Labrenzia sp. PHM005: one gene and its partner. The protein of the gene in region 2 interacts with the protein of the main gene of each other region in a pairwise test. Links are inferred from orthologs where the notes say so. Each region holds a gene or a part of one and is shown on either strand. Other genes may lie near its edges.

The links.
Region 1: the proteins of FJ695_RS01475 (region 2) and hypB interact in binary tests that used the Escherichia coli proteins (3 or more experiments, as listed by UniProt). The link is inferred for Labrenzia sp. PHM005 from one-to-one orthologs.

Annotation. Positions count from the first base shown.
Region 1 is NZ_CP041191.1:5,336,044-5,342,146, reverse strand. The notes cover bases 1-2,999. They hold hypB (hydrogenase nickel incorporation protein HypB), read right to left. Parts: upstream 1,934-2,999; coding sequence 1,067-1,933; downstream 1-1,066. Other genes in these bases: FJ695_RS24195 (nickel-dependent hydrogenase large subunit), read right to left, coding at 2,274-2,999; hypA (hydrogenase maturation nickel metallochaperone HypA), read right to left, coding at 1,933-2,274; FJ695_RS24210 (HypC/HybG/HupF family hydrogenase formation chaperone), read right to left, coding at 803-1,057; hypD (hydrogenase formation protein HypD), read right to left, coding at 1-806. Also shown: more of FJ695_RS24195, read right to left, coding at 3,000-3,380; [NiFe]-hydrogenase assembly chaperone HybE, read right to left, coding at 3,370-4,014; FJ695_RS24185 (rubredoxin), read right to left, coding at 4,015-4,239; FJ695_RS24180 (hydrogenase expression/formation protein), read right to left, coding at 4,236-5,105; FJ695_RS24175 (hydrogenase-1 expression HyaE), read right to left, coding at 5,129-5,563; FJ695_RS24170 (HypC/HybG/HupF family hydrogenase formation chaperone), read right to left, coding at 5,532-5,882; FJ695_RS24165 (HyaD/HybD family hydrogenase maturation endopeptidase), read right to left, coding at 5,882-6,103. UniProt on the Escherichia coli protein: Involved in the maturation of [NiFe] hydrogenases. Required for nickel insertion into the metal center of the hydrogenase. Exhibits a low intrinsic GTPase activity, which is essential for nickel insertion.
Region 2 is NZ_CP041191.1:278,897-290,664, forward strand. What follows is about bases 1,776-4,463. They hold FJ695_RS01475 (peptidylprolyl isomerase), read left to right. Parts: upstream 1,776-2,749; coding sequence 2,750-3,178; downstream 3,179-4,463. Other genes in these bases: FJ695_RS01470 (bifunctional UDP-sugar hydrolase/5'-nucleotidase), read right to left, coding at 1,776-2,503; sppA (signal peptide peptidase SppA), read left to right, coding at 3,306-4,292; FJ695_RS01485 (integration host factor subunit beta), read left to right, coding at 4,309-4,463. Also shown: rpsA (30S ribosomal protein S1), read left to right, coding at 1-382; more of FJ695_RS01470, read right to left, coding at 488-1,775; more of FJ695_RS01485, read left to right, coding at 4,464-4,608; FJ695_RS01490 (lipopolysaccharide assembly protein LapA domain-containing protein), read left to right, coding at 4,673-5,038; FJ695_RS01495 (ornithine cyclodeaminase), read left to right, coding at 5,055-5,963; FJ695_RS01500 (VOC family protein), read right to left, coding at 6,250-6,588; FJ695_RS01505 (short chain dehydrogenase), read right to left, coding at 6,806-7,402; FJ695_RS01510 (LysR family transcriptional regulator), read left to right, coding at 7,503-8,390; FJ695_RS01515 (trimeric intracellular cation channel family protein), read right to left, coding at 8,398-9,009; nucleotide exchange factor GrpE, read right to left, coding at 9,088-9,723; trxA (thioredoxin), read right to left, coding at 9,875-10,195; double-strand break repair helicase AddA, read right to left, coding at 10,281-11,768. UniProt on the Escherichia coli protein: Folding helper with both chaperone and peptidyl-prolyl cis-trans isomerase (PPIase) activities. Chaperone activity prevents aggregation of unfolded or partially folded proteins and promotes their correct folding.

The DNA of each region.
Region 1 (6,103 bases), 5.1 Mb from region 2 along the record:
TGAGCCTTGAGGTTGCCCTCCCTGGTCACGACCCGTGTGTACTCGTTCTCGACCTCATGGCGGCCCTCGTTGATCTGGCGGATCAGCATCAAGGTCGATTGCATGACGTCGAGCGGTTCAAACCCGGCGATCACGACCGGTTTCTGAAATTCCTCGGCGAAGTATTCATAAGGTTCGAAGCCGATCACCGAGCTGACATGGGAGGGGCCTAAAAATCCGTCAATCTGCACGGTGCCGAGTTCGCGGACTTCCGGAGATTGCAGGATGTGGCCGATGGCGGAGGGCGTCAGAACATGATTGCAGAAGACGGAGAAATTCTTCAGGCCTTCTTCTTCCGCCTGTTTGATCGCAACCGCAGTCGGCGGGGTTGTCGTTTCAAAGCCGATGGCGAAAAAGACAACCTCGCGCTCCGGATTGTCGCGCGCGATCTTCAGCGCATCCAGTGTGGAATAGACCATGCGGATATCGGCGCCGTCTGCCTTCGCCCGGATCAGGCTGCGCTGTTTGGTGCCGGGAACGCGCATCATGTCGCCATAGGTGCACAGGATCACATTGTGCCGTTCGGCGATCTCCACCGCATCGTCCAGGCGCCGGACCGGCAAAACACAGACCGGACAGCCGGGGCCATGCACGAAATGGACATTCTCCGGCATCAGGTTTTGCACGCCATAGCGGAAGATCGCATGCGTGTGCCCGCCACAAAACTCCATAATGTTGTAGGTGCGGCCTGGCTTGGCTTCACGCTGGATCGCAGAGGCAACCGATTTTGCAAGGTCCTTGTCGCGGTATTCAGCTACATATTTCACTGGGCACCTCCCGTGATCTCTTCCAGCTCTTCCTGCAGCACACCGGCTTCGGCCATCATCTTCAACGTGCGGGCCGCTTCCTCTGGGCTGACCTTGTGAAGCGCATAGCCGACATGAACCAGCACGTAGTCGCCGACTTCCAAATCTTCGACGAGCGCGGTCGAGATTTTCTTTTTGACGCCTTCCAGGGCAACGACGGCCATGTCGTCACCGGAGAGTTCAGTCACCTTTGCTGGGATCGCCAGGCACATTTGTCTCTCCTATTCCGCTGCATTGAGGGCCGGATTACCGGCGAGCTGCATGGCGCGAGCCGCGTTTATCCAACTGATCCAGCCGTCGAGGCCTTCGCCGGTCTTGGCGGACACTGTCAGCACCTTGATGCGCGGGTTGATTTTGCGGGCGTTTTCCGTTGCCGCCTCAACATCGAAGTCGAGATAGGGCAGCAGATCGACCTTGTTCAAAAGCATCAGGTCCGCGGCTGCAAACATGTCCGGATATTTCAGCGGTTTGTCCTCGCCTTCTGTCACCGACAGGATCGCCACCTTGTGCGCTTCGCCAAGATCAAAGGCTGCCGGGCAAACCAGATTGCCGACATTTTCGATGAAAACGCAGCTGCCGTCATCGGGCGTCAAGTGCTCAAGCGCATGGCCGACCATATGCCCGTCCAGATGACAGCCCTTGCCGGTGTTGATCTGAAGGGCCGGGACACCTGTCTCGCGGATCCGGTCGGCGTCATTGGCCGTTTGCTGGTCGCCCTCAATGACATAACACTGCCGGGTTCCGGCCAATGTCTTCAAGGTCTCAACCAGAAGGGTCGTCTTGCCGGAGCCCGGGCTAGACACAAGGTTGAGGGCAAAAATTCCGCGCTCGGACAAATACCGCCGGTTGGCATCGGCATAGCTGTTGTTTTTGGACAGGATGTCCTGCTCCAGCTGGATCATCCGCGACTGGCTCATTCCCGGAACCGACGCCCCGGATTCGCCTTCGCCATAGTGGTGATGATGGTGGCCATGCGCATGACCATGATGAAGCCCGTCATGGGGATGGCCGTGGTTGTGAGCATGATCCTTGGCATTTCCGCCTTCAATCCGGGTTTCGCCATCCCCGCATCCGCACACCGTACACATCAGGACACCTCCAGTTCTTTGATTCGCAATTCTTCACCGCTGGTGACTTGCAATTGATGCGAGCCGCACTCGGGACAGGGATCAAAGCGTTCATTGATGGAAACTGTTTTCTCGCAGGGCAGGCACCAGGCGGCCACCTGCGGTTCGATAATGTCGAGTCTGGCCCCGTCCGCCAGGCTGCCGCGCGTGACCACATCAAACCCGAAACGCAGGGCTTCGGTTTCCACGCCGGACAGCGGCCCGACCTCCAGGCAGACGCGGTCCACCTTCGAGAACTGTTGGCTCACCGCCTGGTCCTTTAATATCCCGAGGATGCTTTCACACAGCGACATCTCATGCATCAGTGGATCCTCACCTCATAGGCAACACAGGGATCAATGGCACCGACAACCAGATCCGCATGTTTGACACGTGCGCTATCTGGCCCCTTAGGGATTGCATCGAGATAGCGTGTTGCAACACCACGCGAGGCAAAATTCCACCGGGTCGGCGATATGATTTTGTAGTTTGCCACCTTGCCGTCTTGAAGGTCCACGACATGAGTCAAACGGCCCCGCGCTGTTTCTGCAAATCCGACACCAGGCTTTACTGTATTATTCGTCCTTGAGGCCGCCGAATCGACATCCAGAAACACTTGGTAGAGCTCCTGTGCCGTTTCCGCCAAATCGATCAACCGGGCGAGATACCGGTCGGCGAGGGTTGGCATTCCTCGTTGTGTGAGAATGGGATGAGACCGGCGACGCTCATAAGAAGAGGTCTCTGGAACTTCTTTCACCGTCTCCAGAGGCTCCGTGAGGCCGCTTTCGGAAAGGAAGAGCGGGCGGTCCGGCGCCGGCTCTTCGCAGCTGCATTTGAGCACAGATCCCAAAAACCGTGCAGCGCCTGTCGGAATTTGCTCTGTCCAGCAAGCCAGCGCGCTGCCGTCGTGCCTGTTAAGCCAGGCGGGGATCGTCTCACCAAGGATACGGTTTTCGATCAGGCTGATGAGGCAGGTAATCAGCGCGCTGCCGTCATCGGAGGCTCGCCAGTTGCTCACCGGCTCAGAAAACGCACACCCGTTTTGGTCTATCGCCTGACGGAACGCCGGCAGCAATTTCAGCGCGGCCTGTGCCGTTTCCGTATCCGGTTCTGCTCCAACAATTTTTTGCCAGACGAGGCTAATCCGCAAAAGATGCTCGCGTGCCCGTTCCATCAAGACCAAGCAGTTTCGTATCTGATGTGTCGCTAGGTCGGGTTCGATTCCTTTAGCCGTTTCTGCCGCTTGTATAGCGGCTGCGGCATGGGCTGTTCCGCACAGGCTAAACAGCGTAGGGATGAGTAGACTGGCTGCTTCTGGCGAGCGGCCGATCAAAAGCTTTGTGATATTAGCCGGTTCCTGCAGCTCAATACGAATAGGAGCATCGGTGTCACGTGGCAGTACAATGTCCAAATGTCCTTCAAGGCTCATGACGAACCTCGGCAGATCGATTGCCAGTAAGCAAGCCACGGCGGCTCAATCCGGCAGGGGTAGTTTCAGCTTCGTTTGAACCGGTCTCAGATGAGAGGCCTTCTTTTGAGTGATCAGCTGGCGCATCTTCGGGTTTAGCAGCGTCCGCAGGTTCGGCAGTTCCAGCCAACTCAGCAACCTCGGACAATTCTCCGCGCCAGACTGCGGCCATTCCCGCCTCAGAGTCACTTGGGGCTTCGGCGGCTTCAAAGAGTTCGCCAAGCGCGGACAGAGCACAGGCTTCGGCTGTTTCCTGATCGGTAAATTCGAACACCGGAGAAAAAAGCGAGCACATCCAAAAGGGGCCGATGGCAGGTTCATGGCCGCGTATGAATTCAAATGACCCTGCGGGGAAGCGAAACGTGCGTTTGGTTCCAGAAGCCAGAAGAGCGTCGTCCGGCGTTTCTGGCACCAAAATGAGGTTCATGAACCACGGCGTCAAAAGCGTTCCGAGCTGAAAACCCTGCCAGGCGCGCACCCCAAGAAGGCGGACAGCCAAAGCCGTGTTCAAGACCGGTACGCCTTCCATCCGCGTCCGCTGGATGGTGGAAAAGGTGGTCTCAACAATGGCTGTCAGCTCATCCGCATCCCGCATTTAGATGTCCTCCAGCACCATGAAGCCGTCCTTATGCGCGTCGCACTCCGGGCAGCTCCAATGATCAGGCAGGTTGGCAAACGGAGTTCCGGGCGGGATTTGCCAATAATCGTCCCCCTTTGCCGGGTCGTAGACGTGCCAGCAGATCTTGCACTCCAACCGTGTCGCCGTCCCAATCTTGCGGTTATCGCCGCCATAAGATCCGCCAAAAAAGCCGTCACTCACCGGTAGACCTCCAGGATCTCGCCGAGACGCTCTGCTGAATCGGCTATGTCTTCTGAAGCCGCACAAGCAACGTCGGGCACCGGGCTGATTTCGATCGTGTTGAGGATCAGGCTGTCCTGGGAATTGTAATATTGCACCCACCAGGTGTCGGCCGTTTGCGTGGAGGTGATCCGGCAGTTGCCATATCCGCGCGACAGGATCGTCACGCTGCCCCGGCCCAGCCGCTCGTTGAGGAATGTGAGATCTTCTTCCGTATGTGGAAGGAGAGACAGGTTAATCACATGCGGCACGCCGGTCTTGCGCGGGATACCGAGATGCTCGTTGATTTCAGGGATCAAGGGCGGTGCGTTGAAGATGTTTGGCCCGGCTTTTTCTGGCATCACCACGTGGTCTTGGGCGTCCTTGAAAACCGTTTCCAGGATTTCTGAGGGAAAAACACCTGCCTCAATATAGTCGGCTTCGGCCTGATCACCGTCAGCTGACCGCCGCACTCGCCAAACACCGGCTAAAACCGCTTCCTGGGCCTGAATTTGGCTGCCGCCAATCACCGAGACTTCTCCCTCGCCAAGAACCTGATTGACCAGATCCAGGTTCTTTGGGTCGAGATGCGTGAGGTCATGGCGTGCCGGTGCATCGGTTGTGGTGAAGGTTTCAAGGCTTTCAAGCAGCTGGTCCAGTACCGCCAATCCGTTTTCCAGACCTGTGGTTTCTTCCGGTTCCGGTAGGTCGGGCGCAGCGAAGGTCATCATGCCTTCCGGCATTTGCATGTATTCCAAGGTGCCGCCATCGGCATCCTGGGGTTGGCTCCCCGGGCCGACAAGCGGCCCGGGGAGGGACGGGCTGAAAGGGTCGATGGGATTGCTCATGTGCTTATCTCCTAACAGCCAGGTCAGTGGGCTTGGGCCGGAGGCGCCACACCGCAACCTTCCGGGAATTTGAAGGGCGGCGGGTCTGTCGGGTCTTTCGTCAGGATTTCGGAAATCTCCAACAGATAGTCGGCCCAATCGCGCACGCCCTGAATGGTGCCGAGGTAGTCGCCCTTGCGCAGGAAAACGAGACTTGGAAAACTGTTGAACCGGTAGCGGCGCTGCAGATCGCGCTCTGCATCCCGGGCAACGACAAAGGCAGTCACATTGCCATCAAAGGCTTTGACCAGTTCCGGCAGGATCACCGCGACATCGTTGCTCTCGCTCAGCCGGTTGGCATCGCCTGGGAAAAACACCATCGACAAGATGGTCTTTCCAGCTCGGCCATCCAGGCCGGCTTCGTCGACGACCTTAAGACCTTCCCGGTCAATGATTGACGTCAGCAGCGGCGAAAACATTGCCGGTTCCTTCCCTTTTTTCTGTATCCCTTGCCTCTTCTGAGGCTGAAGCGCGCTGGGCGATCAGATCTTCAAACAGGTGATCGACATTGGTGTGGCCGTCCGCCACCAGCCTCAAAGCTTCAACGGCGTCGGCGGTGCGTTTGGCGGTCTCCGCATCGAGAATGTCGCGGGCCGCGCCCAGAAACGTCAGCACCCAGGTGCCGGGTTCGACAGGGCCAACCAGACGGACATCGATGTCATGTTCGCCGTCGTCTGCCCGGCAGCGGGCAAAGCCGAAATCCGACGAAATCACCTGCATGGGGATGCCAAGGCACATCAGCGCGGCTCCCCAGTGCGCGCCACCATTTCGGCGACCTCGGCGTCAAAGTCGTCCGGCCCCGACCAGCCATCACCGGCAAGAACCCGGCTGTCGCCATGCCGGAAGGCATTGACGGCGTCCGGCCGGCCGCCTTCATAGCGGCCAAGGGTCATTTCCAGGCTGGCGATGGTGTCGTCTTCGCCGAGCTGGTCGCAGCGCATTTCTGCAAAGACGTCGTG
Region 2 (11,768 bases):
CAAGCAGCTCTCCGGCGATCCGATGGAAACCGGTGCTGCTGGCGAGATCCGCAAGAACTCTGTTGTGACCTGTGAAGTCATCGAAATCAAAGACGGCGGTTTGGACGTCAAGATCGCAGACAGCGATCTGACTGCCTTCATCCGCCGCGCTGACCTGTCCCGTGACCGGGATGAGCAGCGTCCGGAGAAGTTCTCCGTCGGCGACAAGTTCGATGCCCGCATCACGCAGTTCGACAAGAAGACCCGCCGCGTTTCTGCCTCCATCAAGGCGCTGGAAATCGCAGAAGAGAAGGAAGCTGTCGCACAGTACGGTTCTTCCGACTCCGGCGCGTCCCTCGGCGACATCCTGGGTGCTGCTCTCAAGCAGCAGAACGACGACTAAGTTTTCAGCTTCTTTTCGAAGTTAGAAACGCGAAAGCCCGGCAGCAATGCCGGGCTTTTTGTTTAGGCCGTGTGGCCAGACGTTTTAACACCTGACCAGCTCGGACTACTGAACGATCGTCAGACGGCCATCCTTCTTTGCGCCCGTTTCCGGGCCAACAGTTCCGGTCGCGCGAATATGCGAAATCACTTCGTTCCGGTAGACAAGGCCGGTGTGTTCATACGGCAGCTGGCGCACGTCAAAACTCGCAATATTGCCCGGAACATCCGCGCCGATCTGCTTGCCGTTCCAGGTTTCCCCGAAAGCGCCCAGCGCGATGTAGGTGTTGAAGGCAACGCGGAAGGTTTCTTCCAGCTGCTCGTCAAGCGGCTTGCCCTTGAGCATGATTTCAACCGCTTTGGCGTCCGAGGCTGCGGCGCCCAATGCGATTTTGTAGCGCAGCTCCTTGGAAAAATGCAGGAACCCGCGTGAAACGAAGCCTTTCATGTCGACACTTTCCGCTTCTTCAGGACGCAGCAGGCGCTTGGCATTGTTGTCGAGCATGTCCTTCAGCTGCGCGCCGGTCATGGTCGCGACATGCACCGCATCGGCATACGGCATAACATCGTACCAGCCACGGAAGGTCAGATCGCCTTTGGCAACACCGGAGGAAAGACCTGTTGCGTTGAAAAGCGCAAGATCCACCTGTCCTCCCGGAAAAACCTTGGAGGCTTCGACCAAGGCATCGTTCATGTAGTTCGCTAGCGCGACTTCACCGACATACCGGTCGGCAAAGGTCTCTTCTGATGTCAGGTCCTTATCGCCGGAAACCTGCCCGATCACCTCTGCCAGTTTGGTATCGAGCGCCTTAATCATAGGAGCGATATGCGCTTCTTCAAACGCCTGATCGTAGTCTTCCGGCTGCTCCAAAGATGCAAATCTCGGATCGTCGGAGGCTACGCGTTTGTCGCGTTTTTTGGTGGCATGCAGACCAACGGACGTGAACCAGCCTTTGCGGCCCTTGTCGGCGGCAATCGACATGGCAACATCACCCAGGAACTTGCCGTGGGCATTCGCCTGAGTGATCAGCACACCGCTGACAACGTTGTCCGTGTTGATGCCGTTTTCGTTCAGCGTCGTATGGGAATGGCCGCCGATCAGAACCACCGGTTTGTCGGTCAACGAGCCAACGGCATCCGCGATTGCAAAGTCACCTTCGCCTATGGTGCGGGACGTTGCCGCCTTGCCACTCTTATGCTGGTCGCCGCCATAACCACAGTGTGACAGGACAACAATGACATCACAGACTTCGGACAGTGCCGGGGTCAGGTTGCGGGCGGCTTCAACAGGGCTGGCAACAGCAAGAGACGGATCGTCCGGCTGACCGACACGGGTGTCAACAGCGGTCGTTAGACCAATGAAACCGATCCGGAGCCCCTTCACTTCGGCGATCGCCGCAGCAACATAATCTTCGTTCTGGCTAAGATGCTTGGAGCCATGCACATTGGCGGACAGGACCGGGAAGTTGGCGTCTTTGTCGATGCCCATTTTCAAGAGTTCCGCACCGCGGTCGAACTCGTGATTGCCAAGCGCGGCAATGTCGACACCTGCGGCGGAGTTCGCCCGGTATCCCGCGTCAGCCACAAATTCTTCCTGCGCCCAGCCCATCAATTCATCAAAGATCGAACCAGTGTGATCGTCACCAGCAGACACGAAAAGAACGACCTCGTCGTCCTTTGCAGCACCGCGGATGTCTTTGACCATTTTCACCATTTGTGAGAACCGGTGTGTGTCGCCCCGCTTACCGTGCATCTCGGTCAGGTGATTGTGCATGTCATTGAAATGCAGAACCCGAAGCACGCGCCGCTCACCATCTTCAAGCGTTGGCATCGGAACAGGATTGCCTTCTTCAGTTATGATCGTCTGGATCGGACCCGAGAGCGGATCACCCTTCAGGAGGAAAAGCCGTTCAACGACGCCGTTTGCATTCGGCTGCGCCGGAACCATTGCCAGCTCGCCAGGGCCAGCTGTTGCGTGGGCTCGGAAAGAAATAACAGACGGTACAATTGTGGCTCCAGCAACGAGTGCACCTGTTTTCAAAAACGAACGGCGCGAAAGCCCAGAATTAGCTGGGTTCGACATCATAACCTCCTTGGCGCTCGGCCGACTGACAGGAAAAGAACGGATGTCGTCTTTCACGGACGGGTGACAGCAAAATGAATAGCCTGATAAACAACGCGTTTTCAGGTGAGCTCGGTGATCTTCGACATAGGTAGAGATGCCGGGTTTCGCTTTCCGGCACCGTCCTATAAGCTTCTAACACATTTGAATGCCTGCAGATTTCTGCAGCCGCGCATCGCTCCTCCAGACAGAATTGCGAAATACGTTATGACCGAAGCCAAGCAGGGTGACACGGTACGTCTCCATTACAAAGGCACGCTGGATGACGGGTCTGTCTTTGACAGTTCCGAAGGCCGGGACCCTCTAGAATTTACCGTTGGCTCGGGTCAGATTATCGTCGGCCTCGACCGCGCCATTCCGGGCATGAAGGTCGGAGACGAGAAAACCGTTAAGATTGCAGCTGAGGACGCCTATGGACCTCATGATCCGGATGCACAGCAGACCGTTCCGCGTGCTCAAATCCCTGACAGTGTTCCGTTGGAAGTTGGTATGCAGCTGCAAGGCCAGACCGCCGACGGTCAGGTGATGAGTGTGGTTGTGGTGTCTTTCAGCGACGAAGATGTTGTTCTGGACGCCAATCATCCGCTTGCCGGAAAAGACCTCACCTTCGAGATCCAGATCACCGGCATCAACTGATCTCTTTGGTAAAGGGGCGTGGTTTTAAAACCGCCCTATTCCATCTGTAGATTCCAAACCAGGATTTGCAATTTTCAATTGCCAAGCCTAATCAATGGCAGATGGCAAACTTGGAGTTTCATACGCGATGGCGATGGATGTTGACGCAATGATTGACCGCCGGCGGTTGCGGCGGAAACTCACCTTTTGGCGGGTTGCAACGTTTATCGTGATCGCGGCGGCGCTCATTGGCGGGATTGCCTATATCGCCGGAGCATCCAACCTATCAAAACGTAAGGCCCATATTGCAAGGATCCCAATTGAGGGCATGATCCTTGAGAATCGCAAAACTCTGGAAATGCTCGAAAAGATCGGCAAATCCGATGCTGTTAAGGGTGTGATCGTATCAATCAACTCCCCTGGCGGCAGCACAACCGGTGGAGAAGCCATCTACGGCGCCCTTCGCAAACTTTCCGAAAAGAAACCTTTGGTCACCGAGATGCGGACAATCGGCACATCCGCCGGTTATCTGATCGCCATGTCAGCGGATCATATTGTCGCACGCTACAATACGATCACCGGTTCGATTGGGGTACTCTTCCAATTCGGCAACATCGAAAGGCTGCTCGACACTGTTGGTGTCTCTATGGAGGCCGTCAAAAGTGCTCCGCTAAAGGCTGAGCCCGATTTTTATTCACCAACCACGCCAGAAGCCCGGGCCATGCTGCAGGCGATGGTGACGGACTCTTATAACTGGTTCGTCGAAATCCTTGCAGACCGCCGGAATCTGGCGCCAAACAAGGCCCGCGAGCTCGCAGATGGGCGCGTACTTTTGGGAAATCGGGCGCTTCAGGAGAAGCTGGTGGATGCGATTGGCGGTGAAGAAAAAGCCGTGGAATGGCTGGAAACCGAGAAAGGCGTTGCCAAGGACCTGCCCATTGTGACGTGGACCTCAAAAGAGAGCATTGAGGAACTGCCATTCGCTGCCCGTATCTCCCGAGAAGTCGGAAAAGGGCTCGGTACGGCTATAGTAGAACCACTAAATGATGCTAAAGGGCTGATTTCTCGAGGTCTTATGCTTGACGGGCTCGTGTCGGTTTGGCAGGCTCCGGTAGCGGCAGATAACAAACCGTAAGTCGAGGGGGCTCTTCATGATCAAATCAGAGCTTGTTCAGCATATTGCCGAACAAAATCCACATCTCTATCAGCGGGATGTCGAAAATATCGTCAATGCAATTCTTGATGAGATCACTGAAGCGCTGATGCGCGGGGACCGGGTCGAACTCCGAGGCTTTGGAGCCTTTTCGGTCAAGAACCGCCCAGCCCGGATCGGCCGCAATCCACGCACTGGACAAAAAGTGGAAGTGGACGAAAAACATGTCCCGTTCTTTAAAACGGGTAAGGAAATGCGTATACGGTTGAACGATGGTGTTGACCACGGGGATGATTGATTCCCATAAGGTCTGTCCGATCAACTGACTTTGCATTTTTGCAGATAACTCCTGGGAGACTGCCGTGACCCGCTTTATCAAGAACTTGATCTTGCTTGCCATCGCGGTTGTCCTCGTACCATTGTCGGTCGCGAACCGGCATACGGTGTCGCTGTCGCTCAATCCGTTCGACCCGCAGGACCCGCGTCTGACAGTCCCCGATATTCCACTTTTCTGGATCATCTTCGCGAGCCTTGGCTGCGGTATCATTGTCGGTGGCATTGGTGCCTGGGCCAAACAGGGACGCTGGCGCAAGGAAGCCCGGTCCAAACGCCGGGAAGCCGACAAATGGCACAAGGAAGCAGATCAGCTCCGGGAAATGAATACAGCCGGACAATCCGCATCGTCAGCCAAGGGACTACCTGGACCGGGCAACCGCAACGCCGCGTGATCAGGGTCGCGGCTTTATGCGGATTATTTCCAGCGGAGACATAGATACCAGCCTGACCGACCGGGATGCGGTCGAAATCCTGCGGCAGGCCTTTCGATCACCGGTAAAGGCCCCAGATCCCATAAATTTAAACATTTCCCGGCCGCAAGACTTGACGGGGCAGTTTCTCGTGCAGCCGGTTTGGTCCGATTTTGCCGGCCAAGGACACACGGACCGAGGTTATATCGGCTGTTCCCTGTCGCTTGCCCTTCCCGAACAAGAAGGCGGCTCGTCAAATCTCTATATTCTATTTTCCGGCAAAGGCGGTCAGCCGATTGCGCTGCTGGATGGCGTCCGGCTCGCCGCTTGGCGCGATGCCGGTCTGCACGCGCTTGCGGTCGCCTATCTGTCACGCGAGGATGCACAGCGCCTTTTGATTGTTGGAAGCGATCCCCGCTTGCCCCGGCTTCTGGCCGCCTATTCTGCCGTCCGCAACATCACGTCGGTGCTGTTTGCCGGGACAGACAAAGAAATTCGCCGGCGGATTGCTGGCATGCCGGACCTTGCGCAGATCACGGCCCGCACAACAGACGATATCGGCAGCGCTCTTGAAGGAGCGGACATCGTTTGCCTTGCGGGAAAAAATGCAGGAACCAACGCATGGGCGGACCTTTCGAGATTTGATCCACCAGCGGGCTGTCATATCGACACCCTTTTCGCTGATCCCCCTCTGCCCGAGATGATTTGGCAGGATGCCCGGCTGTTTACGACCCATCTGGGGAGTGCTCCCCGTGATGGCTGCGAATGGACCGCGGGGTTAACCGAGCTTGCAATGGGTGAGCGGGCGGGACGCCGTTATTACGGTCAAAGAACGCTCTATGTTCCAGGCTATGAGACCGGTCTCGCGGACTTCGCGCTTGCTGCACACGTTTTCTTGAAAAGCTGACATCTGGACTTCGAAGAGCCGATTACCCACCTAAGGTCGTACCCGGGAGCGTTTTAATGAAACCGCCGCCCAGGTGCTTACACATGCGCATTTGGGCTGATGCTGCTGCAATTTGTCGTTTTGCAAAGGAGCAGGACATGCTGACGACACTTGCCTATTCAGCAAGCCTTCCAGCGATCGCAATCAGCTTGATTGTTTTCGTGTCTTTGACGTACGGGCTTGTTTTTTAAGTGTTTTAAAAGCCGGTTCCTAAGGAACCGGCTTTTTCGTAATCTAGACTATTTTCCTAAGCCGGTGTCATCCAGCCCTGCGCAGCGCCGCTCGAATCCTTTAACAAGGCGATCCGGCCAATACCTGGGACATCAAACGGCGGACGGACAATTTCGCCGCCGTTTTCCTTTGCCAGAGCAAGACGGTCATCAATGTTGTCGACGGCAATATATGAAAACCAATGATCCCGGAGGCCTTCATAATCCGGCCCATTCATTTCAAAAAGTCCACACGCCGGTTTTTCACCTGGATTGGCGATTAAGTAGGTCCCGCCGCCTTCCATCGGCATCTCCGCAAATGTCCAACCGAGCGACTTGCCGTAGAATTCCTTGGCCTTTTCGACGTCCCTCGTCATCAATTCATTCCACCAAAAATACCCGTGTTCCCACATAACATTCCCTTCCACATTTGCTGTTTCCGGAGTTTCTGTTTGAATTAATGAGAAAAAGGCACTCATTAAGCTCAGAGTATGCGGTCCGAATGTATGTAAATACAACCCGTGACGGGCACATGCAGCCCGTCCAACCCGTTGAACCCCGGGTTGGACAAAAGTTGAAATTGCTGGGAAAGGATCAGTTCTTCACCGGCCGAACCTGGCCGCTGAAAGATCCGGTAATGCAGTCCTGGTAGTGCTTGGACACATCGGACGCTGGAACGCAACCGCTGCTGTCCATTCCAAACTTCTCAGCCGATTCTTTGACAAGAGACAAGCTGATCGCGTTTATCCGCTTTTCTTCCTCCAACTCGAGAGCAACCGTTGCAACAAAGGCATCAATAGCCCCGACCCCAGCTGCAATAGCAGCCGTGTTGGGCATCGGATTTTTGGCAACCGAACCCGAGGTCAAGGTAATCGAGCCGCCGGTTTTCAGATATTTGTGCCCAACCCGGACCACGTTTACCTGGCCCATGACCTTGCTTTTTAGCGCCAGGTCGTAGGCATGATCGCTTTCATCATCAAAACGCCCCATTACGCCGTCACCCGCCGCGACAACAATGGCGTCGACTGGTCCCACTTTCTCAAACAGCGCTTTGATCGAGTCTTTGCTTTCGATATCAACTTGTAGATCGCCACTGGTTCTGCCAACGGCAATGACGTCATGATCCTGGCCCAGCAATTTAACAATTTCGGTGCCAACCAAGCCGGTACCACCAATAACTACAGTTTTCATGTTCAACTCCTATCAAAATCAGTGTGTTGAACTGACGTATCCTTCATTTCGGTCAGGAAAAAGCATAGCTTTTTGATCAATACGGTCATATTTTTAGACCATGCCGAACCTCGATCATCTCGATGTCATCGACACCATTTGCGAAACAGGCAGTTTCCAGTTGGCCAGTGAAAAGCTGAACAAGGCGCGTTCTGCGGTTTCCTATTCGGTCAAGCAAGTAGAGGACTTTTATCAGATCCAGATCTTCGACCGCTCCAAATACCGCCCCGAGTTGACCCCGGAAGGCCGAATTCTTCTCTCCCGCATTCGCATCCTTTTGGGGCAAGCACAGGCCTTTGATGCATTTGTAGAAGAGTTGAAGGGAGAAACTGAAACTGAATTGGCGCTCGGTGTTAGCAGCATTTTCCCAACCAAACAGCTCACAGGCCTGCTGAAATCGCTGCGTTCCAATTTCCCGGCAACAAGCATTCATCTGGAATTTGAAGTCGCCTCAGGCGAGCGCATGCTGCTGGCTGAAAAGGTGGATGTTGCCGTGTTTGCGGCACCGGTCCGCAATGCGTCGCTTGATTACAAACCAATCGATACGATCGACGTGCCGTTGTTGATTTCGCGGGAATTGATCAACGAGCAGCCCGATGCCATCACCCGCACTGATCTGATCCGTCACCCTCAAGTGGTCGTCAAATCCTCAGACGACAAATCCCCTGATGCCGGACTGCTCGACGAAGCGCAGAAGTGGTACGTCACAGACCTAAGCGCAAAAAAAGATCTCATTTGTTCCGGATTAGGGTGGGGGCGGGTTCCCCGGCATATGGTTGAAGAGGAGATCAACAGTGACCGCCTAGTGGTTCTGCCCACGCTTGGCGAGGTTGTACTGCCAATATGCCTGTCAAAACGCGCCAATCAGTCTTTGGGGCCGGTCGGTCAGCACATCTGGAACTTCTTTGATGTTCAGGCCGCCAGCCTTCAACAAAATGACAACGACTGAAGCGGAATTATTGAGCTTTGCTCTGCCCATAACCGGGCAAAGTCCAGCCAAAATGGATCGCACCGCCCCTTAGAACAAAGGCTATGCCTCCGGCGAGAACTGCGGCCGCCCAGGGCACAACACCGACTACCGTCAAAAGGACATAACTCCCGGCGCCAGCAAACGCTGCGCTGACATAGATCTCCGATTTGACGATCGAAGACGGCTCTCCGGCGATGGTATCCCGCAACACGCCGCCAAATGTTGCTGTCGCCACGCCCATTAAGACGGCAACCAGCACCGCATCCCCCACGCTGATCGCCTTGGCCGCACCCATCACGGAATAGGCCGAAATCCCGACTGCATCTGCCCAGCGCAGTGGTTTGCTGAGTTTTTCGATCTTGTTGGCGAAGAACCAGACCAGCACGCTGACGATCAGACAGACAACGAGGTATGTTTCGTTGACCACCCAAAAGACTGGCACGCCCAGAAGCAAATCACGAAGGGTGCCCCCGCCAATCCCGGTCAGTGTTGCAAAAAACAAAAAAGCAATAATATCCAGCTGCTTGCGGGATGCCATAATTCCGCCGGTGACTGCAAAAACAGCAACACCGAGGTAGTCCAGCAGCTGCAGCAACATGGATAGAGCCTTTTCCAAACAAAGAACCGCCCCTCATTTCCGGAAGGGCGGCTCAATTCAATCCAGTACAAGAAGCAATTAAGCGCTCTTGTCGACCGTCTGGCCCGCATCTGCCGGAGCATCGGGTTTTGGAGCTTCTTTCGGGCCGCCCTTGGAGACGCCGACCATGGCCGGACGCAGAACCCGCTCGCCAATGACGTAGCCAGCTTGTACGACCTGAACAACTGTGTTGTTCGGAACCTCAGTGTTGGGCACTTCAAACATGGCCTGATGGAAGTTCGGGTCGAACTTGCTGCCTTCCGGGTCCAGCTTGCTGACGCCGTTCTTCTCAAGCTGTTTCAAGAGATCGCGTTCAATCATCTCCACGCCATCAATCAATGCGGCAATCCCCGCATCGGCGTTTTTTCGATCGTCTTCCGGAAGGGCTTCCAGAGCCCGGCGGAGATTGTCGGAAACCGTCAGCATGTCCCGCGCAAAGCTGGAGACAGCATATTGGCGAGCATCTTTGACTTCTTTTTCTGTCCGGCGGCGCAGGTTTTCCATTTCCGCCATAGTGCGCAGCGCCCGGTCCTTCAGGTCTGCGTTTTCGGCCATCAGGGCCTCTACCGGATCAACCGCATTTTCTTCTGGAGCCGCACCAGCGCCATTGGCGCCTTCCGGTTCCGCAGTCTGTACTTCCGGCTGGTCTTCCGGGGATTTGTTTTCGTCGCTCATGGGTGTTCCGTCTGACTGAGACACTTCTTGCGGATGCTTATACGTGCGAGCGGAGCGAATTCAAAGAGGAACCGGCGGATCGCATCACGCAAATCCGCCGGTTCCGCATTTTCTTCGCCTACTGCGCTCAGCGGCAATCGCGTCTTCGGCCTTAAAGGGCGCTTTTGATCCAATCAGAGAGCTTGCCTTTCGGCGCTGCGCCCACCTGAGTTGCCATCGGCTCACCACCTTTAAAGAGGATCAGCATAGGGATAGAGCGAACGCCATATTTCATGGCCATGTCCTGGTTCTCATCGATATTCAGCTTGGTGATTTTCACCTGGCCGTTCATCTCTTCGGAGATTTCTTCCAGAGCCGGGGCGATCATTTTACATGGACCGCACCACTCAGCCCAGAAGTCGACAACAACAGGCTCATCGGAGTTCAGAACATCAGCTTCGAAGGAAGCATCGGTGACTTGGGTGGTAGCCATTACAACATCTCGTGGTTGGTTGCTTCACACATACCCAATAAAGGTATGCCAGTTGGGAGGAACGTAGGTAGCCGGAGCGCCTGCGTCAAGCGGATCGACCATCAGGTGACAAACCTGCGAATGTTTCCTCAAGCAGATTTTCCGGAATCTCCATCAAGCTCGGTGCGGAGGTCCAAAGCAAATACGCGCAGATGCGCTTTTCTGGATAAATCTGTTTCAGCAACTGCCTGTAAACACTAAGCTGCGCGCGGTACTCCAATGGGATTTCAGCTGCATTCTCCGGCGGACGGAGGTTGGTCTTGTAATCCACAATCACAACTTCGTTTTCATCCACAATCAGCCGGTCGATTTGGCCCCAAACTTCGACTTCGGTGCCGTCATGCGCGCGAATCGTTCCCGTCAATGACACTTCTGACCGCGCGTTCTGTGAAAACACAGAAACGAACGCCGGATTTTCCAGTACCTCCTTCAGCTCCGTCAGCAACGGTTCCTTGAACGAGATAAATTCTGGTTTGAGGGACTGATCCAAGAACTTTCTGGCGGCTGTCATGCGCTCACCATCCGGCAGATTAGGCAACAGCTCCAGGAGACGGTGCACCAAACGGCCACGCTCCAGCGGCCAGGAGTCTGGCTGGCGCCCGGCAGAAAGCCGAGCAAGTGCCGTTACAGGTTCAACACCTTCTTTGTCTTCCATCGCCTCAAAGGCCCGTGAGGGCTGGAGGCGGGTCTTCTTTGGCACAGGTTTGACCGGCTGATGCGCCCAATCCGGCAAGTCCAGAACCACGTCTGAAACGTCATTGTTTTCAGTGCCGTGTGCTCCGCGCCCTTGGGGCGCACCGGGGCTGTCAGGATCCTTTTGCCAACGCCATCCGGCGACTTCGCCCGCTGCATTCGTCAACTCACGGGCTTGCGGTTTCAAGGCACTGGAAACAAGAGAATACCAGCAGCTTTCATGCGCCCCACGTTTCGGCTCCCAGCCGCAGACAACCAACCGGTCTTCGGCCCGTGTCAGTGCGACATAAAGGAGGCGCCGGTATTCTTCTTCCTGTCCCTGCCGGAGCGTATCGACCGCCTCATCGTGCCAGGCGATCCGCCCAGTTCTTGGCGGCAGCCAGACAAGGGCTGGCGGCAGCAGATCATTTTCAAGTCGGGGACGTGGCAAAAACGCTGGATCGTGGATCGCGCTGACCGGCGCGGCCCCGGGGTCCACCAATATAACAATCCGCGCCTCCAGGCCTTTTGACCCATGCACGGTCATGATCCGGACCATGCCCTTGGTGTTGGTCAGCTCGCGTTTGATTTCTGTTGGCGCCGCTGCCATCCAGGCAAGGAACGCTTCCAGTCCCGGTGTCCCAGCTTGTTCGTAGGCAATGGTCAGCGCAAGAAATTCATCCAGCACGTCGTCGACCTCGACGCCAAGTCTGCGCCGAAATGCCTGCCGTCCGCCATCAGCGCCCAGTAGCCGGGCATAAAACTCATAAGGCGGCACAAAGTCGGCCCGGGCGCGCCAGTCTTCCAGCTGACTGCGCACGGTTTGCCACTTCGGTGACGTCTCTGACCGTTTGACCAGCAT